Regions from separate parts of the Devosia sp. 1635 genome, predicted to be linked through region 1. Evidence: predicted binding sites of a transcription regulator. Region 1 holds the regulator's gene; each other region holds the start of a gene.
The links. The regulator PhoB, encoded in region 1, activates phosphate uptake and scavenging genes when phosphate is short. The targets are predictions, from matches to a motif close to TGTCATNNANCTGTCAT.

Region 1 (5,144 bases):
CCTGCATCTGGAGGTGTTCTTCGATCCCGCCATCATCGATGTCGGCCCTGCGCCCGTGGCGGGCGAATTCGCCTCGCCCGCGGAATATCAGGCGGCGGATTTGCGCTGGCGGCGTGAACTGGCTTTGTTGAACTGGAACCGCATCCTAGAGGCCGCGCTGCTCGCCAAGCTGCCGCCGGGGACCGAGATCACCTCGCGCGAACTCCTCTCGATTCCGGAAACCAATGCCCGCCATCAACTCCGGGAGATGTTCGTTGCCGATCCAGCGCTGCTTGGCCGCACTGTGCCGGTGGACGTTCTCGCCTCGGCCAACGCCGATAATTGGATCAAGGGCAACATCAACCGCTCGCTCGGCGATGCGCAGCAGCAGCTGTCACCGGCCGCCCGCAGCGTGATCGATGCGTTCGAGGCGAACGGCACCGTCACCAATGGCTTTGCCTGGTCACTGTTCACCAATGCCGATAGCCGCGCCGCGCCGGCCTCCGCGGGCCTGCTGGGCGCCTTTGTGGGCTCCCTTTACATGATGCTGATCGTGATCGTCCTGGCCGTTCCTATCGGTGTCGCCGCGGCGATCTATCTCGAGGAATTTGCGCCCAAGTCGCGGCTGACCGACTTCATCGAGGTCAACATCAACAACCTCGCCGCCGTGCCCTCCATCGTCTTCGGTCTGCTCGGCGCCGCGGTCTTCATCAACTACATGCACCTGCCCATCTCGGCTCCCTTGGTTGGTGGTCTGGTGCTGACGCTGATGACGCTTCCCACCATCATCATCGCGACCCGTGGCGCGCTGCTGGGCGTTTCCCCCGCCCTGCGCCAAGCCGCCTTGGGCATGGGGGCCAGCAAGACGCAGATGGTGTTCCATCATGTACTGCCGGTGACGCTTCCCTCCATCCTCACGGCCACCATTCTGGGCGTCGCCCACGCCCTTGGTGAAACAGCGCCGCTCCTGCTGATCGGCATGAAGGCCTTTGTGGCCCAGGTGCCCGCTACCCCGCTCGATCAGGCCACCGCCCTGCCCGTCCAGATCTATCTCTGGCAGGGCAACGAGAACCGCAACTTCTTTGAACCGCGGACGGCAGCGGCCATCATGGTGCTGCTCGGCGTCATGATCGTGCTGAACGGCACGGCCATCTATCTGCGCTCGCGCCTCGAAAAGCGCGTCTGATCGACCTCACGCAACAAGGACATCGAAAATGGACATGCTTGCCGGTAAGGTGAAGTTGACCCAACAATCAGTGACTAGCGCCATGAACCCGTCTGCCGCCTTGGATCGTCCTATCCGGATCGAAGCCCGGGACGTAACCGTCCACTACGGCGCCAAGCAGGCTTTGTTCGGCATCTCCATCGACATCCCCGATCGCGCGGTGACCTCGTTTATCGGCCCCTCGGGATGCGGCAAGTCGACTTTCCTGCGCTGCATCAACCGCATGAACGACACCATCGAAGGCGCTCGAGTCGGCGGCACCATCAAGCTCGACGGCGAAGACATCTACGATCCCGCGCTCGACGTGGTGGAACTGCGCGCGCGGATCGGCATGGTGTTCCAAAAGCCCAACCCGTTCCCCAAATCCATCTACGAGAACGTCGCCTACGGACCGCGCATTCACGGCTTAGCGCGCAACAAGTCCGATCTCGACGAGATCGTTGTCTCCTCGCTCCGCAAGGCCGGTCTGTTCGAGGAGGTCAAGGATCGCCTCAACGAGCCCGGCACCGGTCTGTCGGGCGGCCAGCAGCAGCGTCTCTGCATTGCTCGCGCCATCGCGGTCGGCCCCGAGGTCATCCTGATGGACGAGCCCTGCTCGGCCCTTGATCCGATCGCCACCGCAATCATCGAAGAACTTATCGATGAGTTGCGCGAGAACTACACGATCGTGATCGTCACCCACTCCATGCAACAGGCAGCGCGTGTGTCCCAGAAAACCGCGTTCTTCCACCTGGGCAAGCTGATCGAGGAAGGGGTGACCGAAGACATCTTCACCAACCCGGTCCACAAGCAGACGCAAGACTATATCATGGGCCGCATCGGCTGATTTGCCCGGCACCAACGGAGGAAACGCCATGCCCGCCACTAAAGACCACATCGTAACGTCCTACAGCGACGAACTGGTCGCGCTTGCCCAGGCCATCGCGGAAATGGGCGGCATGGTGGAACTCGCCATCGAGAACGGCACCAAGTCGCTGCTCAAGCTTGACCGCGAACTGGCCGACCTCACCATCATCGCCGACCAGCGCATCGACGACATGCAGCGCCGCATCGACGACATGGCGGTGTCAATGATCGCCCGGCGCCAACCCATGGCTTCGGACCTGCGCGCCATCATCACCGCGATCCACGTCGCCCAGGACCTGGAGCGCGTCGGCGACATGGCCAAGCAACTGGCCCGCCGCTCCCTCAAGCTCGAAGGCATGAACCTGCAGCCCACCTTCTATAACGGCGTCAAGAACATGACGGCGCTGGTGCTGGGCCAGATCAAGAACGCACTCGATGCCTATTCGAACCGCGACGCTGCCGCTGCCATCGAGGTTTGCAATCGCGACGACGAGGTCGATGCCATGCACACATCGCTCTTCCGCGAACTCCTGACCTATATGATGGAAGACCCGCGCAACATTACCACCTGCACCCACCTCCTGTTCTGCGCCAAAAGCCTCGAGCGGATCGGCGATCACGCCACCAACATTGCCGAGCGGGCCTACTACCTGCAAACCGGCCGGCAGCTTACGGGCGACGTTCAGGAACTGCACCGCACGCAAATCAAAGCATAGCACGCACCAAGGTTTATTTTGGCGCCACCCTGCCCCTAGGGAAAGGGAGTGCGCAGTTGAACAATCGGGCCAATGAGCCCGACTGGAGGGTAACCCATGCCAGCCACAATTCTTGTTGTCGAAGACGAAGAAGACCTCTCGATCCTCCTGCGCTACAATCTCGAGGCAGAGGGCTTTGCGGTGCTCACGGCCGAAACCGGCAATGATGCGCTTGAGCATATCAAGGACAAGGTTCCCGACTTGATCCTGCTCGATTGGATGCTGCCCGAGATTTCCGGGATCGAGTTGTGCCGGCGTCTCCGTGCCCGCCAGGAAACCGCATTGATCCCCATCATCATGCTGACGGCTCGCGGCGAGGAAGAAGAGCGCATCCGGGGTTTGGCGACCGGCGCCGATGACTACATGGTCAAGCCCTTCTCGGTGCCTGAACTGGTTGCCAGGGTGCGGGCCCTGCTGCGCCGCGCCAGCCCAAATCTCGTCACCGCCTCGCTCAAGCTGGGTGACCTGGAACTCGATCGCACCACTCACCGGGTGCGCCGGGGCAGCCGCGACGTCCATCTTGGCCCTACTGAATACCGCCTGCTGGAATATTTGATGCGCCATCCCGGCCGGGTTTATTCGCGCGAGCAGTTGCTCGACGGCGTTTGGGGCAACGAGGTTTATGTCGATGAACGCACCGTTGATGTGCACATCGGCCGCCTGCGCCGCGCGATCAACCGGGGCCGCGATGCCGATCCGATCCGCACGGTGCGGGGCGCTGGTTATGCCTTTGACGAGCGTTTCGCCCAGCCCGCCTGAGCGATCCTGCTCTCGCCTGTTGATGATTTTGTAACGATCTGCTCAAGCGGTTTGTTAAAAGCCGGCTGCTAACGCTGTTTTCTTGAGGGAACGGCGGGGCAGTGCATGACCACCACGGATCAACGCCTGATCAACGAGCTTGCCAACCAGCCGGCTCCGGGTTCCACGACGTCCGGCGGCGGCATCACCCTGCAGCGCGGCCTCGCCGCTGCCGAGCCGGCGTGGCGCGCTCTTGAGCGCGAGGCGATCTTCACGCCCTACCAGCGCTTCGACTGGATTGCCGAGATTGCCCGCGCCCAGCAGCTCGAAGATGCGGACTTCGTCACCCTACAGATCGAATTCGATGGCAGCCCCGCCGCCCTGCTTCCCTTGCATCTTCACCGCAAGGCCGGCTGCACCTTTGCGGCCATTCCCGGCTCCTCCTTTGGCAACAGCGACTGGATGCCTGTTCGGCGCGATGCTGCGGCGCTTCTTACCCGACCCGTGCTGAACCGGGCCTTTGCCCGGTTGCGAGACGAGGCCGGCGTCGATGTGCTCAGCTTCGAGCACCTGCCTGCCCAATGGCGAGGCATAGACAATCCCCTGCTCAGCTTTCCCCATCAGCCTTCGCCGGACCATTTCTATTATGCCGACATTGCGCCCACCATGCTCGAAACGCTTCCTAAGAAGCGGCGGGTCGATATCCTGCGCGGGCGTCGCCGGCTCGAGGAAACGCTAGGTCCCGTCACTTTGCGCCGCGCCACAACGCTCGAGCACATCGACCAAGTCCATGCGGCCTTCCTTGAGCATCGCTCCGTGCGATTCCGGCAAATGGGCGTGCCAAATGTCTTTGCCGAGCCTCACTTCCGCGCCTTGTTCCGGGATGGGGCCATTGCCGGCGCCAGCGAGGACAAGCCGGCCGTAGCGCTCCATGCGCTTTATGTCGGCGAGGAAATCGTGGCGACGGCGGTAGGCACCTATTCCCCCTGTCATTATTCGCAATACATCAACTCCAACACGGACGGGCCGGCCTCCAAATACAGCCTTGTGGGCCTCCTGATGTTCCTGCTGGTGGAAGATCTTATCGCCGCCGGGATCAGCAGCATCGATATGGGCGTGGGCGATTTCGCCTACAAAACCTCCTGGACCCAGAAGACGCCGATCAACGACGCGGCGATTGCGCTAAGCGCTAAGGGCACTGCCGCCGCCGCCCTCCTTAATGGCAAGCGCGCGCTTAAGCGGCACATCAAGCAGAACGACAAGCTTTGGAGCTTTGCCAAGCAGCTGCGCCAGTGGCGCCAGCCAAAACCCGACTGATCGACCCTATCCTGCAGCCGGACGACGGGCCACAAGGCTCGTGACGATCAGATAGGTCAACACCAGCGCTCCCGCCGTGATCATCACCGCCAGCAGTACCAGCCCGGTCTTGGGCGAAACCGGTGCACTCGACACCACCGGATGCGACACCAGGCGCATATCAGGGAATGCAGCGCCCCCGTCTACCTGAGCCCGCGCCGCTTCCGCCTGCTGCAGGTAACGCTCGAGGACGCTACGTTGCGCCGCCGCATCGCGCTGCAGCGCCGCGAGGGCCACGCTGTCGC
Region 2 (5,144 bases), on a different contig from region 1:
GGCCTTTATCGAAGGGCTGCCCAAGGAATTCGGCAAGACCGAGGACACCCGCGTTCCCGTGGAAGGCGAAGAGTTCAGCATCGGGCATGGTGATGTGGTGATCGCCGCCATCACCTCTTGCACCAATACCTCCAACCCATCGGTGCTGGTGGCTGCCGGTCTCGTTGCCCGCAAGGCACGCGCCCTCGGCCTCAACTCCAAGCCTTGGGTCAAGACCTCGCTGGCCCCCGGCTCGCAGGTGGTGACCGACTACCTCACCGCCGCGAACCTTCAGGCCGATCTTGATGCCCTTGGGTTCAACCTTGTCGGCTATGGCTGCACCACCTGCATCGGCAATTCGGGCCCGCTGCCGGCCGCCATCTCCAAGGCGATCCAGACCGGCGACGTGGTGGCTGCGTCGGTGCTGTCGGGTAATCGCAATTTCGAAGGCCGCGTCAATTCGGATGTGAAGGCGAACTTCCTCGCTTCCCCGCCGCTCGTTGTGGCCTATGCCATTGCCGGCTCGATGAATGTCGACATCACCACTGAGCCGCTGGGCATCGGCTCGAACGGCCAGCCGGTTTATCTGCGCGATATCTGGCCCACCAATCACGAGATCGCCGAGATCGTGCGCACCCATGTGACGCCTGAAATGTTCAAGCGGCGCTATTCGGATGTGTTCAAGGGCGACGACAACTGGCAGGCCATCGCCATCGAAGGCGGCGAAACCTATGGCTGGAACAGCTCCTCGACCTATGTGCAGAACCCGCCCTATTTCGAAGACATGGACATGACCCCCAAGCCGGTGACCGATATCAACGGCGCGCGGGTGCTGGCCCTGTTCCTTGACTCGATCACCACCGACCACATCTCCCCGGCCGGCTCGTTCAAGCCCTCCACCCCGGCGGGCCAATATCTGCAGGAGCACCAGGTCGCCCCGCGCGATTTCAACTCCTATGGCGCCCGGCGCGGCAACCATGAGGTGATGATGCGCGGCACTTTTGCCAATATCCGCATCAAGAACCAGATGCTGCCGGGCGTTGAAGGTGGCTTCACCAAGGGTCCCGATGGCTCGCAGATGCCGATCTATGATGCGGCCATGGCCTATCAGGGCCAGGGCACGCCGCTCGTGATCTTTGCGGGTAAGGAATATGGCACGGGCTCATCGCGCGACTGGGCGGCCAAGGGCACCAATCTCTTGGGCGTTAAAGCCGTGATCGCGCAGAGCTTCGAGCGTATTCACCGCTCCAACCTTGTGGGCATGGGCGTGATCCCGCTGCAGTTCAAGGACGGCGAGAGCTGGCAGACGCTGGGGCTCGACGGCACCGAAACCATCGACATCGTCGGGGTGGAAAACCTGGCTCCCCGTGCTATTGTGCCGGTCAAGATCACCCGCGCCGACGGCACAAGCTTTATCATCGAAACCCGTTGCCGCATCGATACGGCCAACGAGCTCGATTACTACAAGAATGGCGGCATCCTGCACTATGTGCTGCGCAGCCTCGTGGCCGCATAAGGGTTCATTCCCGCGCCAGATAATTCTTGATGGCGGCCCTTGGGGGCCGCCATTTTCGTTTGCTGCTGACAGGGTTTGTCGCAAGGGGCTGCGAGGGTTCCGCCATACGCAAATGGAGTGGAAAAAATGATCGATCATCTGGGCATTGTCACCGGGCAGTTCGAGCCGATGCTGGCTTTTTACAAGGCAGCATTGGCTCCGCTCGGCTATAGCCAGCAAGCGGCCTATCCCGGGGTTGCGGGGCTGGGCGGAACGGGCGAACCCGCCGATCTGTGGCTGACCGCAGCCGACGGCGCGATGCCGGTCCATGTCGCCCTACGCAGCCCCGACCGCGCGACCGTGGATGCATTCCATGCCGCCGCTCTCGCCGCAGGTGGCCGCGACAATGGTGGCCCGGGGCTCCGGCCCAATTACGGTCCCGATTATTATGCCGCCTTTGTGCTCGATCCCGACGGCAATAACCTGGAGCTGGTCTGCCACGCTCCCGCCTAAGGTTAACCGAGCCGGTATTTGTCACCCCGTTTTGACTGGCGGGCCAACCAATCTGTGGCTTACAACTTGGGGATGGTTCCTCCTTGCACCCCCGCCGTAATCATGGCGATGATCGCACTTCTGGCCATGGCCCCCTCTAGCCAGGCCGAAAGCCTGCGCGAGCGGCCCAAGGCTGTGGTTGAATTGTTTACCAGCCAGGGCTGCTCGTCCTGCCCGCCGGCCGATGCGCTGCTGTCGAGCCTGGGCCGAGACGAGGACGTGATCGCCCTCGCCTTTCATGTCGATTATTGGGATTATGTGGGCTGGAAGGACACTTTCGGCAATCCGGCCAATTCCGACCGGCAGCGCGCCTATGCCAAGAGTTGGGGCACGCCGCGCATCTACACGCCGCAGATGGTGGTCAACGGCAAGCAGGATGTGGTGGGCTCGCACCGCGCCGAAGTGCATAGCGCCATTCGCTCGGCCAGCCTGACCCTGCCGGTGGATATCGAAAGCGATGCCGGCATGCTCGAGGTCGAGATCGGCCCTCGTGCCGGAACCGCCGATGCAGTGGTTTGGCTCGTCACCTATCTGCGCCAGGCGCAGGTGCAGATCGAGCGCGGCGAAAACGCGGGCAAGGCGATGAGCTATACCCAGGTGGTCACCGGCCGACACATGCTGGGCATGTGGGAAGGCAAGGCTGGCGCTCGTTTCAAACTGCCATTGGCCGAACTTGCCGCCGAAGCGGGCGACGGCATCGCCGTGATCGTGCAGGAAGACCGCAATGGGCTGCCAGGAGCCATTCTGGGCGCTGCGTCCTACGAGCGCTGACCCCCAAACAAATCTCCCGCCGCTGGAAACCAGGGACGGGAGAAGTTGACTGCTCTTTGGAGGAACTGGTGGCGGCGTTCTTCGGGGGGCTCGGTCGGCCAGCCACCAGCCTTGGGGCAACGATGACACTGTCGCGGTGCAATGGGGCAGCCAAAGGGAAGCAGTGTGGCCTAAATGGGGTATTTTGGCCTAGGGCGATGGCGGTGCCGTGAAGCGCTTGCATCGCCGGTCGAATGCCGCGATCATGACGGTTCTGCAACAAGGAGTGCGAGGCCAAGCGTGCAAGCGCGTGTTCCAAACAGCAAGCCGGTGAAGCTCGAATTGGTGCATCAGGCCGAGGCGCCGCCCAGTCCGCAGCCCAGCAAGGTCCCAGCCATTGTTGCCTTTGACCGCAAGGAACTGGCGCTGATCCTGTCGGTTTATGGCCGCAAGGTCGGGCAGGGCGAGTGGCGAGATTACGCCATGGACTTCCTGCGCGAGCGGGCAGTGTTTTCGGTATATGCCCGCGTGTCCGAGCGACCACTTTACCTGATCGAGAAAACCCCGCGCTTGCGCAATCGCCAGGGGCAATATGCCGTTACCAACCAGCAGGGCCGCATTTTGAAGCGCGGCCACGAACTGGCGCAGGTGCTCCGCGTGCTCGATCCGCAACTGGCGGTGGTGGGTTAACCGCCTGTTGCCGGTCCGGCGGACTGCAGCCGCGCCTCAGCGGGTGTTGCTCAGGCTCATCGGTTTAACAAGCTGCCTGATTAAAGCGCCAGTTGCAGGTGCACGATGTCGTGCCAGCGGTCGAATTTGAGGCCAACCGCTTCGTAATACCCGACGCGGTGGAAGCCAAATCTCTCGTGGATGCCGACCGAGTTGGCCGTATCGGCGGTGATCACCGCCAGCATCTGCTTGAAGCCAAAGGCCCGCGACTGCGTCAGAAGCTCGCTCAGCATTGCCTTGCCGATGCCGCGCCCGGTTTCGGCAGGATCGAGATAAAGCGAATCCTCGCAGGTGAAGCGATAGGCCGCGCGGGGCCGATAAAAGCTGGCATAGGCATAGCCGATGGGCTTGCCCGCGCGCTCGGCGATGATCACCGGATGACCCAAGCGCAAGAGGCCCGCATATTTCTCGGCGATGGCCGTTTCGTCGGGCGCTTCGGTATCAAAGGTAATGGCGGTGTGATCGACATAATGTCGGTAGATGCGGGTGATCGCGGGCACATCGGACCACTCGAACGGGCGCAGGCGGAAGTCGGACACGATACGTCAACTCGACAAAGCAAAGGGACCGCAGCCTTTATGACTGCGGTCCCCAAACAGTGTCCATCGAAATCCGCGGCCCAGGGCCGCGGGTCGGAATTATTCGCGGTTGCCGAACAGGCGGAGCAGCATCATGAACAGGTTGATGAAGTCCAGATACAGCGAGAGCGCACCCATGATGGCGTTCTTGGCGAGCGTGTCGGCACCATGGTGCTCGGCATAGCTTTCTTTGATCTTCTGGGTGTCATAGGCGGTCAGGCCCACAAAGATCAGCACGCCGACAGCGGAGATGATGAACTCCATCATGCTCGACTGCATGAAGATGTTGACGATCGAGGCGATGATCAGGCCGATCAGGCCCATCATCAGGAAAGAGCCCATCGCCGTCAGGTCACGCTTGGTGGTGTAGCCATAAAGGCTCATCGTGCCAAAGGTTGCCGCGGTGATGAAGAACACCTTGGCGATCGAAGCGTCGGTGTAAACCAGGAAGATCGAGCTCATCGACAGGCCCATGATCGCCGAGAAGGCCCAGAAAGTGGCCTGGGCGGCGGGCACGGAGAGCTTGTTGATGCCAAAGCTCAGCACCATCACGAAGGCGAGGGGCGCGAGCATCACGACCCACTGCAGCGGGCTGGCATAAAGCAGGTAACCCCACTGGGTCACATACTGGCCATTGGCCAGTTGGGCCACGGCGGCATCTGGATTGGTGGTGATGGCAGCGGCGGCAGCAAACCAGGCCGCAAGGCCAGTTACCACCAGGCCAATGCCCATGTAATTGTAGACGCGCAGCATGTAACTGCGCAGGCCCTCGTCGATGGCTAAGGCCGAGCCGGCCCGCGCATTCAGGGTCTGACGGTCATATTCAGCCATATGCACTATCCTTTCACTGACGGATAAGGCGGTTTCCTCCCGCCGAGGGCGTTGTTGGGCGCCACTTGATCGGTAATATGGATGGGGGAGAAGTCCTTTACAACCCTGTTCGCCCAGCCGCGACGATTCGACTGCCCCTCTCAGGCAGTTATGCTAGGCTGGCTGCGATTGTCTTGCCTGCCCGCGGGCAAAGGAGGCCTCATGCCCCGGCTGTTTACTGGCCTTGAAGT
Region 3 (5,144 bases), on a different contig from region 1:
CGCCAGCCGATCGTAATCAAGGTTCTGGATATCGAGGCCGAAGGACACGCGGGTTTCGGTCAGCGTGAGCGGCGTTTTATCGCTCTGTACGCGGTTGCCGGTGCGCATATCGCCATGGGCGTCGACCAGCCCGGCGGTGATGGTGAACACCCCTGGCTCCTGGCGGAAGGTGAAATGCATCGGGGGTCCTCCACGGCCGGCAGACGTCCGGGCCCAATATGGAGGATTGCCGGCGCCAATGCAGCCGTACCCGCGATGGGAGTTGCAACGGAGTTACGACGCGCTTGCAGCGCGTGCCGGTAATTTACTGACAATGTGAGGAATTTTGGAGCGGGTAGCGGGAATCGAACCCGCATATTCAGCTTGGAAGGCTGCTGCTCTACCACTGAGCTATACCCGCCCGCTTGGGGGCGAACCCGACGCACAGAACTAGCGGGAGGCGCAGGCCAATGCAAGAGCGCGGGTGGGCCATCGCGCACTTTGCCGGGGGATTGATGCGCAGCGAGGCCCCTGCCCGCTCAACCGGCCATTTGGGCGCGGGCGGCGAAGCGGTCATGGGCGCGCATGGAGGCGTCGCGCAGATCAAGACCCCAGCCGGTGAGCCAGCGCCTGACAGAGGCGAGGGCACGGTCGCGGCGGCGACCATAGCGGATGACGCGGGCGTATTTGGCGGTGATTGCAGTGTGCGGGCCGTAGAGAAGCGCATACTCGGCGGCATTGTCGAACTGGTCACGGCCATTATTGGCGAGGAGGGTTTCGACCGCAACGCCATTGGCAAAGATCACCTGATGCTCGGCCAATTCGATGTTGAACAGCTCGAGTGTGGGGGAATGATCCCAGGGCTCTTCCGTAATGGTGGTGCCGTTGATGAGTTGATAGGCGGGGATCAGCACGCCGTCGAGAAAGAGGCTGTGTTCGCGCGAGACCAGCAGGTCGCGACTGGGGACATTTCGGGCCATGGCCGAGCGGCGGATGCGAACCGGCCGCATCGTGAGCGACCAGCCGGCGGCGGGACGATGGCGCAGGCTGCGCCCGATCCATTTGACGGGCTGAGTGCCGGAAGCGGTTTGCACGAGATCGCCGATCCGCAGGGTTTCGACGGCAACAGTGCCCTTGGCGGTCCCGATGCGCGTGCCGGGCAGGAAGCAGGAGACGGCGTCAGTGTCGGCGGCCCCACCGCCAATCACGGAGCGGGACCGGGCGCTGCGCCGGTGCCCGCCCGACCCGCAAGCTGCGAGCGAGCCGGCCAGGAGCGTAGCGGTGAAAGTGCGGGTTGCCTTGGCGAGAAACTCACGTCTGCCGATGCCAGGAAGATCCATGCTGCTGCCTACTCTCGTAACTACAGAACACTGTATAGAGGTGCAGAATCACGCACAGTTAAACATTGGAGTAAGCTGGACTTTCCCGTACTTACTATAGCTTAGTTCACCGCCCGCCGAGCTCTTGCAGCAGCGTCACGAATTGAGCGCCGGCAACGGAAAGCTCACCCGAATTGTCAATGACGACGGCGTTGGCGGGCACGGTGTTGCACTCGATGCGGCGCGCGAGGCGTCGCTCCACCGAGGCCGGTGATTCCCGGCCGCGGCGCAGGAGCCGCTCGGCGATCACCGGGCGATCAGCCACCACGGAGACGACCACCGCGGTGGGATAGCGCTGCAGCAGCGCTGGCAACACGCCGCGGGAGAGATTGGCGACGACGACCCGGCCACTGGCGAGTTCATGTTCCAGCGCGACCGGAAGACCGTAGCGCAGGCCGTGGGCAGCCCAGCTAAGCGCGAAATCGCCGCGGGCTTCGGCGGCCATGAAACCTTCGGGATCAAGCGTGTCGTGATCCTCGGCATTGCCATCGGCGCTGCGGGTAACGACCCGGCGCACGAAACAGATCTTATCGCCCAGCCGATCGCGGGCGAAGCGGATCAGACTGTCCTTGCCGACGCCACTGGGGCCAACAACGGCGACGAAGGTGCCGGTCATACCACCCGGCGACCTTGGCGCCACACGGTCAGGACGATCGGGATGCCGTCTTCGATGCGCAGATGCACCAGGTCGGCGCGCTTGCCGACGGCGATCTCGCCACGGTCATCAAAGCCGATGGCGGCGGCCGGACGCTTGGTGACCAGTTGCACAGCCTTGGGCAAGCTCACCCCTTCGGGGCCGTCGGCGAGGGCAAAGGCGGCCTGCAACATGCTGAAAGGGATGTAGTCCGAGGAGATGATGTCGAGCAGGTCGGCGGCGGCCAGCGCGCGGGCCGAGACATTGCCTGAGTGGGAGCTACCGCGCACCACATTGGGCCCGCCCATCAGGATCGCCATGCCCGCCTCACGGGAGGCGCGCGCCGCATCCAGCGTGGTGGGAAATTCGGCAATATGGGTGCCGAGCGTCACTGCTTCTTCCACATGGTCTGAGGTCGCGTCGTCGTGGCTGGCCAGCACGATGGCGCGGCTTTGGCACAGATCGGCAATGGCGCGGCGGTGGCGGCCGGCAAAGGTTTGCGATTCGATGTTGCGCCGCGTGGTGAACTCCTCGAGCGCGGCGTCGCTGAGCTTGAGCTTGCCCTGGTAATAGGACTTATAAACCTCTTCCTTGACGAACTGGCGCTGGCCCGGCGCGTGGTCCATCAACGATGCCAAGCGCACCTGGGGATCGTCCATCACCTGCAAAAAGCTCTCAAGGCAATCGGGTGCGGAAACCTCGCAGCGCAGATGGACGTGATGTTCGGCGCGCAGGCGCCCTGCCCGCGTCCCCGCCGCAATCGCCCCGGCCAGAATGCGCGACTCATCCAGGCCGACATCGGCGTGCTCGTCGGTGCCAACGCGAATGGCATCAAGCACGGTGGTGATACCCGAAGCGGCGATCTGGGCATCATGGGCCTGCACTGCCGCGACAGGGTTCCAACGCACGCGGGGACGCGGGGCGTAATGGGTTTCGAGATGGTCGGTATGGAGTTCCACGAGACCGGGGATCAGGTAGTCCCCCTCCAGATCCGTGCCGGATGCACTTATGGTGCCGATCTCGGCGATATGCCCGTCCACAACACGAAGGGAACCCTGGATCACCTCATCGGCCAGCACCATACGTGCATTGTTGAGAACAAGGTCTGCCGGGAAGGCTGTGGTCATGGAAAGGTCCGCAGTGAAAAGCCGGAAGAAGGCCGGAATAATATGATGGTAGTTGGGCCGCCGGCATGTCGCCAGCCTTTAAAGCGCCAGCCGCTTCCCGGGGCCTAACTGGCCCGGTTTGGCGCGGCGGACATGCGGCCTTGCTTTGAACACCATTGACTGTCATACAAGGGTTACACGTTTACAGCCAATCGTCGGCTGCCTGATCTTCCGGTTCTCCGGGCCCTGGCTCCCTTCTCTTTCTTGCGAACGTTATCACCCTTGCGCATGTCGCCCAAGGGAGCGCTCGCTTGCATGTGCTTCGGGCTTTCAAAGGACTTCATCATGGCAACCATCAATGGTACCGTAAAATTCTTCAACACCACCAAGGGCTTCGGCTTTATTTCGCCTGAAGATGGCAGCAAGGACGCTTTCGTCCACATCTCGGCAGTAGAGCGTTCGGGCCTGCAGGGCCTGTATGAAAACGACAAGGTTTCCTACGAACTGGAAACCGGTCGTGACGGCAAGGTTTCGGCAGCCAATCTGTCGCTGCTGAGCTAAGCCCAAGACTTTAGCACCGGGGTGCGCCGCCTGGCACATCCCGGTGTTTGTTTTGTTCCAGGCGGGAGTGCTCTTGTGTCGGCTAACTTGAAAAGTATCGCAGTGCCAATGAAGCGCAGCCGGGGTTCCGCAGCTGCTGCCCCTGTGCCTGCGGTGACTGATAATGTTGCGCCGATGGCCCGTAGCATCCCTGCCCCCGTTGCCCGCCAGGTCAACCATCTCTACAGCACCGGCGATCGGCTGATGCTGCTGAGCAATGTGCGCGCAGGCAAGGCGGCGACGCCATGCGTCGTGCTGCGCCTGCTGCCGTTTGAAGGCCGCGAATTTCAGTACCGCGTCCACGATGATTCCGACGGTCGCGAGCGCGTCGTCGCCGAGGCTGATCTGCAGGGGCTTTAAGCCCGGGCCTGCAGAGGGCTCCGCCCCGATAACATCCAGTGCCGTGCTGTTCAGCGCCTTGCAGGCTTCTGCGGGGCGCTTTTGCCGTTGGAGCGCCGGTCCGGGCCAGCGCTAAACCGCGCCGGCCGTGCCTGGTGCCTGCAAGAGGCTGCGGGTGTGGGGATCGGAAAGGGCGGCATTGAGTGCCTCGGCCAGCAGCCGGGCATTGAGCGACATCGCTGCCGTCATCCCAAAGCGCTGCTCGAGCCGCGACACTGCTTGCGCCGTCACCGAATCGGCTGATGCGGGTTGCTCGTCGAGAATGGTCTGCATGGTGTGGGGTAGCAGGTGCATCGTATCGGCCCCGGTGCGTTGCCTCGGCACAGTGCGCTTTTGGCGGTTCGGCGTCACCCGCAAGAGTTGCGAAACCATAAGTTGCCCACAGGAAAGCCCAAGCTGGGCAAAGCACCCGCGGCGGCGAGCACCGCTTCGGAGCCCCTTTATTGGTATCACTTTGCGGCTCACGATTGCTTGACCTAAATCATGGGCAGTGGCCGGATTTCACGATAGGAGAATAATCAGGACCTTAGCCGCACAAGCTTGCTTGGCGTGGTGCAAAGACCCGAGCCCGGCGCAGGTTAATTCAGCAACTGGCCTGCTCCATCTTCGTTGACGGGCTACACAGGGTGCCTTTGTGATGCAGCGCTTCTTTTTCGACGTCGATGACGGGAGCTTCCACGAAGACTCGGAAGGCACGAACCTGCGCGACGAACAGGCCGCGGAGGATGAGGCTGTGAAGGCGCTGGCCGAGATGGTGCGCGATTTGATTCCCACCTCGCCGCCGGGCAGCATCACCATGTGGGTGCGAGACGAGCACCAGGAGCGACTGCTGGAGCTCTCCATCAGCTTGACGATCAAGCGGCCGGGCCAGGCTTAGCGCCTGCGGGTCTCGTGGAGGTAATAGAGGTAGGCGGGTTCGAACTGCGCGAGGTCGCGCAGGGCGGGCCAATCGAGCACGGTCGCCTTGCCCCCCTCCAGGCTGACCAATCCGCGCTGCTGCAGGGCCTGCAAGCTATGGCTGGCAAGGACAATGCTGGCGCCGATCAC
Region 4 (5,144 bases), on a different contig from region 1:
CATAAACCTTGTACACCAGCGTGTTGGTGGCGCCCGCAGGGCCGCCGGCGGTGGTGCCGTCGATAATGCCGAAAGTGTCGAACATGGCGTAATTGATGTTGACGATCATCAAGAAGAAGGTCGTCGGCGACAGCAGCGGGAACACAATGGTCCAGAACCGCTTGAACGGGCCGGCGCCATCGATAGCGGCCGCCTCGATCAGTGATTTCGGCACCGATTGCAGACCCGCCACGAAGAACAGGAAGTTATAGGAAATCTGCTTCCAGCTGGCCGCGATGATCACGAGGATCATGGCGTCGTTGCCGTTCACCCGGTGGTTCCAGCGATAACCGAACGCATCCAGCAGATAGGGCACGATGCCGATCGTGGGGTTGAACATGAACCACCACAGGATACCCGCAACGATCGGCGCCACCGCATAGGGCCAGACCAGGAGCGTGGTGTAGAACTTGCCCGAGCGCAACAGCCGGTTAACCGCCACAGCCAGCAACAGCGCCACGCCCATCGAGAGGATGGTGACGCCGACTGCGAACACCGCCGTGTTGGAGGCCGCGCGCAGATAGCCGGGGTCGGCAAACAGCCGGGTATAGTTCTGGAACCAGATAAAGGTGGTTCGGAAGCCGAACGGATCTTCGCGTTCAAAGCTCGACCGGACTGCCTGGGCCGCGGGCCACAGGAAGAAGATGATGGTGATGATCAGCTGCGGCGCCAGCAGCGCGTAAGGCAGCAGTTTGTTGGGGAAAATCGTGCGTTTGGACTGCATTGGGGCTCGCTGGCTGGGCCTCGGATGAAGACCCGCACCATTGGCGCGGGTCTTCCTGACGGTAGCGGATTAGCTGTTGTTGGCTTCGAAATCGCGCAGGATGGCGTTGCCGCGCTCCACGGCGCTGTCCAGTGCTTCCTGGGCGGTCTTCTGGCCGGCCAGCATGGCCTCGAACTCGGCGTCCACGGCATCGCGGACCTGGGTCAGGTTGCCGAAGCGCACGCCCTTGGAGTTGGCTGTGGGAGTGCCGCGCATGATCTGCTCGATGGCGATGTCTGAACCCGGGTTCTTGGCGTAGTAGCCCTGCTCCTGGCCCAGCTCATAGGCTGCCGTGGTGATCGGCAGATAGCCGGTGAACTGGTGCCAATCGGCCTGCACTTCGGGCTGGCTCAGATAGGTGAAGAACTTGGCGACGCCCGAATACACTTCGTCGGACTTGCCGTTCAGCACCCACAAGGTGGCGCCACCGATGATCGAGTTCTTGGGCTCGTCGATCAGGTCGTCATAATAGGGCAGGGGCGCAAAGCCGACTTCGAAGTCCACGGCATTGCGGATCACGCCAGCGCGGCCAGCCGAGGAGTTCATGAACATCGCGCATTCCTGCGCCACGAACTTGGGCTGCGAATCGTTGCCGCCCACCGGGCCGCCATACTGGAACAGGCCTTCGTCAGCCCACTTCTTGAGATTGCCCCAATGCTTGACGACCGCTTCATTGTTGAACGTCAGCTCGGAAGCGGCGCCACCAAAGCCGTTTTCGAGCGTGCCGAACGGCTGATCGTGCAGAGCCGACATGTTTTCGGTGTGGATCCAGGTGATCCAGGCCGTGGTCAGGCCGCACTTGGCTGCGCCGGAATCGACGATCTTGCGCGAGAATTCTTCCACTTCCGCCCAGGTCTTGGGCGCGACTTCCGGATCAAGGCCGGCTTTTTCGAACACGTCCTTGTTGTAGTAGAAGATCGGCGTGGACGAGTTGAAGGGCATCGACAGGATGTTGCCTTCGGTGTCCGAATAATAGCCGACAACTGGCTGCAGGAAGGCGCTCGGATCCCACGGCTCGCCCTTGTCGGTCATCAGCTGGTGCACGGGATAAACGGCGCCCTGGGCAGCCATCATCGTGCCGGTGCCAACTTCATAAACCTGCACGATGGCGGGCTGCTCGTTGGCGCGGAATGCCGAGATTGCGGCATTGAGCGTTTCGGGATAGGTGCCCTTGAAGACGGGCGTGACCTTGTACTCGGTCTGGCTTTCATTGAAGCCCTGCGCCACTTCCTCGAGCTTTTCGCCGAGTTCGGCGCTCATGGCGTGCCACCAGGTGATTTCGGTCTGAGCATAGGCCGGTGTTGCCGACATCACGGCGACCAGTCCTGCAGACAACAGCAAAGCGTTTTTGAACATGCTCACTCCCATGTTATTGCGCTGGGAGCTTTTCGTCCCAAGCTTGGCACCACTTGATAGCATCGATTCTTCCTTTGCAAACTGAAATGCTCATTTGAACATTCAAGAAGGGGGGTTGATGGCCTTGCTGCAGCCTGCTTAGGCTTCTAGTTGGAGCACCTAACCGTTTTATGACAGCGCACAGCGTCATTCGCGGTTTTGCCCCAAGCAGTTGCATCACTGGGGTTCATGTGAACATCATAGGGGCTGGCCATTTGGCCGCTCAAGGAGGCGTCGTTTGTATTTCATCGCAGTGCATCTGGTAGCCGCCATCGTGCTGCTGCTCTGGGCAGTGCGCATGGTGCGGACCGCGGTTGAGCGCGCCTATTCGCCCCAGCTTAAGCGTTTGCTGGCTTACGCCAACAAAAGCCGCATCGGCGCCGCCGCTGCCGGCACTGCCATGGCCGTTGCCCTGCAAAGCTCCACTGCCGTTGCCGCGCTCGCCTCGAGCTTTGCTGCCGGCGGGCTCCTCGAAGGCGGCACGGGCCTCGCACTGATGCTGGGGGCCTATTTCGGCTCGGCGCTCGTGGCCAGCATCCTGTCCTTTGATCTCACCCTCCTCATGCCCCCGCTGATCATCATCGGCGGCATGCTGTTCCTGCGCGGCCAAAGCCGCGGCACCAAGCAGCTCGGCCGCATGGTGCTGGGCATCGCCTTTGTGCTCCTGTCGCTGCAAATGGTGGGGGAAGCCACCGCCCCCTGGCGCGACAGCCGCGCGCTGGGCTCGGTCATCACCTATCTGCAGGGCGATCTCTGGACCGGTTTCCTTGTCGCCGCGCTTATCACCTGGGCGTCCTATTCCTCCGTCGCCAGCGTTCTCGTCATCATCTCCTTTGGCGCCACCGGCCTTATCCCGCTCGAAGTGGCCACCGCCTTTGTGCTCGGCGCCAATCTGGGCGGCACGCTGATCTCCTGGAGCATGACCCGGGCCGCCGATGTGCGGGCCCGCCGCATCGCTGTTGGCGCGCTGGCATTCCGCGGCGGCGCTGCGATCCTCGTTCTGTTGCTGGTCCAGCTGCTGCCCCATCTGCTTGACGCTATTCCAGGCAGTGTCGGCCTCCAGGCCAGCATCCTCCATATCGGCTTCAACTTCGCCGTTCTGGTGCTGGGTTTGCCGCTAACCGGCCTTGTTGCCCGCCTGACCGAACGCTTCATCAGCGAAGCGCCGGTCGAAGGCGAGCTCAATGTCGCGCGGCTGCGCAGCAACGCTCTGCTCTCGACCCCTACCGGCAACATCGATGCCGCGCTCGCCAGCGCCACGCGCGAATTGCTGCGCATGAGCGAAACGGTCGAGGTCATGCTCCAGCCGGTGATGGAAATCTTCCAAAGCTGCGACAAAACAGCCATCCGCCGCATCAAGGCGCTCGAGTCCGAGGTCGATCAGGCCAATCGTGAGATCAAGCTGTTCCTCACGCGCCTTGAATGGGAGGAAATGGACGCCGCCCAGACCCGCCGCGCCAAGGACCTGACCAATTTCGCCATCAGCCTCGAACAGGCCGGCGACATCATCGTCAAGCAGCTGCTCAAGCTCGCCGAGCAAAAGCAGGAGCGGCGCCTCGCCTTTTCGTCCCAGGGCTGGAACGAGCTGACGGACCTGCATGCGCGCGTGCTGGGCAACATGCAACTGGCCTTCAATGTGCTTGTGTCCGAGGACACCGATTCGGCCCGCCAGCTCGTGGCGGAGAAGGACGAGATCGGCGTGCTCGAGCGGCGCAGCATGGAGCAGCATTTCAGCCGCATGCGCGACGGCAACCCCACCAGCATCCAGTCGAGCGACCTGCACCTTGAAACCGTGCACGCCCTGCGCCGGATCAACTCCCTGCTGACCGGCATCGCCTATTCCATCCTCAGCGACAGTGGCGAACTGCTCCGCACCCGGCTGGTCCAGACGGGCTGATCCGGCGCAAACGCCCCCGCGCGTGGGCTTAGCCCACGTCGCGCAGCCCCCGCGCCTAAACCGTCTTCAGCCAGCCGCCATCGACGAAATAGGTCGAGCCCGTCGAATAGCTGGCCTTGTCCGAGCACATGAACACAAAGAAATTCGCCAGCTCCTCGGGGCTGGCGAAGCGCTTCATGCCCCCGGCCTCGTTGGCAACGCCCTGCAGATGCGCCTCCCAGCCATCTTCGCCGGCGATCTGCTTGGCCGTCTTGATCCAGTCGGGCGTCAGGATCAGCCCGGGATTGATGGTGTTGACGCGGATATTGTCGCCCACCACTTCGGTCGAGAGCGTCTTGCTGAACATCATCAGTGCGGCTTTGGTGGTGTTGTAGATCGGCTCATACCAAAGCGGCTGCACCGCGCAGATCGAGGCATTGTGCAGCACGACCCCGCCGCCCCGCGCCTTCATGCTGGGCACCAGCCCGCGCGCCAGCCGCACCGCCGCCATCACATGCAGGTCCCAGTAATACTGCCATTTGGCGTCATCGGCCTCCTGGATGGTTTCATTGGAGCCGGTGCCGGCATTGTTGATGAGGATATCGACCCCGCCAAAGCCGCGCTTGGCCCCGGCGATCACCGCCTCGCAGCCGGCGGCCGTTGCCACATCGGCGCCAATGGCGGAAACAATGACCCCATAGGTTTCGGCAATGCGGATGGCTTCCCGCTCGGCGCGCTCCCCATCCCGCCCGACCAGCACCAGATTGGCCCCTTCTGTCGCCAGCCCCTCGGCCACCGCCAGCCCAATCCCCACCGTGCCGCCGGTGATCACCGCGACCTTGTCCCGCAAACCCAAATCCATGCTCAAACCTTTTGTTCTACCGGCGGCGGCATCGCCCCGGTCATGATCGCCACCGCATCGGACATGGAAAAGTCCTTGGGGTTGATCACTGCGATTCGCTTGCCGAGGCGGTGGATGTGAATGCGATCAGCCACCTCGAATACATGGGGCATGTTGTGCGAGATGAGCACGATCGGCAAGCCGCGCCGCCGCACATCGAGGATCAGTTC

Region 2: the regulator PhoB is predicted to act here: its motif matches at 3,042-3,058, upstream of HRU92_RS13350 (DUF2794 domain-containing protein).
Region 3: the regulator PhoB is predicted to act here: its motif matches at 3,280-3,296, upstream of HRU92_RS04355 (alpha-D-ribose 1-methylphosphonate 5-triphosphate diphosphatase).
Region 4: the regulator PhoB is predicted to act here: its motif matches at 2,318-2,334, upstream of ugpB (sn-glycerol-3-phosphate ABC transporter substrate-binding protein UgpB).

The regions. Positions count from the first base shown of each region.
Region 1 is NZ_JABAOM010000002.1:398,812-403,955, forward strand. It holds gene pstA (phosphate ABC transporter permease PstA) at 1-1,165, shown strand, start outside; gene pstB (phosphate ABC transporter ATP-binding protein PstB) at 1,248-2,030, shown strand; gene phoU (phosphate signaling complex protein PhoU) at 2,059-2,766, shown strand; gene phoB (phosphate regulon transcriptional regulator PhoB) at 2,863-3,564, shown strand; gene HRU92_RS08805 (GNAT family N-acetyltransferase) at 3,670-4,860, shown strand; gene HRU92_RS08810 (GumC family protein) at 4,867-5,144, opposite strand, start outside.
Region 2 is NZ_JABAOM010000003.1:222,642-227,785, reverse strand. It holds gene acnA (aconitate hydratase AcnA) at 1-1,495, shown strand, start outside; gene HRU92_RS13360 (VOC family protein) at 1,622-1,987, shown strand; gene HRU92_RS13355 (DUF1223 domain-containing protein) at 2,096-2,797, shown strand; gene HRU92_RS13350 (DUF2794 domain-containing protein) at 3,119-3,466, shown strand; gene HRU92_RS13345 (GNAT family N-acetyltransferase) at 3,547-4,044, opposite strand; gene HRU92_RS13340 (Bax inhibitor-1/YccA family protein) at 4,144-4,914, opposite strand; gene thpR (RNA 2',3'-cyclic phosphodiesterase) at 5,116-5,144, shown strand, end outside.
Region 3 is NZ_JABAOM010000001.1:868,295-873,438, reverse strand. It holds gene HRU92_RS04375 (DUF6395 domain-containing protein) at 1-180, opposite strand, end outside; tRNA gene HRU92_RS04370 (tRNA-Gly) at 327-400, opposite strand; gene HRU92_RS04365 (Hint domain-containing protein) at 519-1,319, opposite strand; gene phnN (phosphonate metabolism protein/1,5-bisphosphokinase (PRPP-forming) PhnN) at 1,426-1,974, opposite strand; gene HRU92_RS04355 (alpha-D-ribose 1-methylphosphonate 5-triphosphate diphosphatase) at 1,971-3,119, opposite strand; gene HRU92_RS04350 (cold-shock protein) at 3,444-3,659, shown strand; gene HRU92_RS04345 (hypothetical protein) at 3,834-4,058, shown strand; gene HRU92_RS04340 (hypothetical protein) at 4,170-4,391, opposite strand; gene HRU92_RS04335 (hypothetical protein) at 4,735-4,974, shown strand; gene HRU92_RS04330 (Crp/Fnr family transcriptional regulator) at 4,971-5,144, opposite strand, start outside.
Region 4 is NZ_JABAOM010000001.1:742,565-747,708, forward strand. It holds gene ugpA (sn-glycerol-3-phosphate ABC transporter permease UgpA) at 1-763, opposite strand, end outside; gene ugpB (sn-glycerol-3-phosphate ABC transporter substrate-binding protein UgpB) at 833-2,158, opposite strand; gene HRU92_RS03700 (Na/Pi cotransporter family protein) at 2,436-4,094, shown strand; gene HRU92_RS03705 (SDR family oxidoreductase) at 4,150-4,935, opposite strand; gene HRU92_RS03710 (ATP-binding cassette domain-containing protein) at 4,938-5,144, opposite strand, start outside.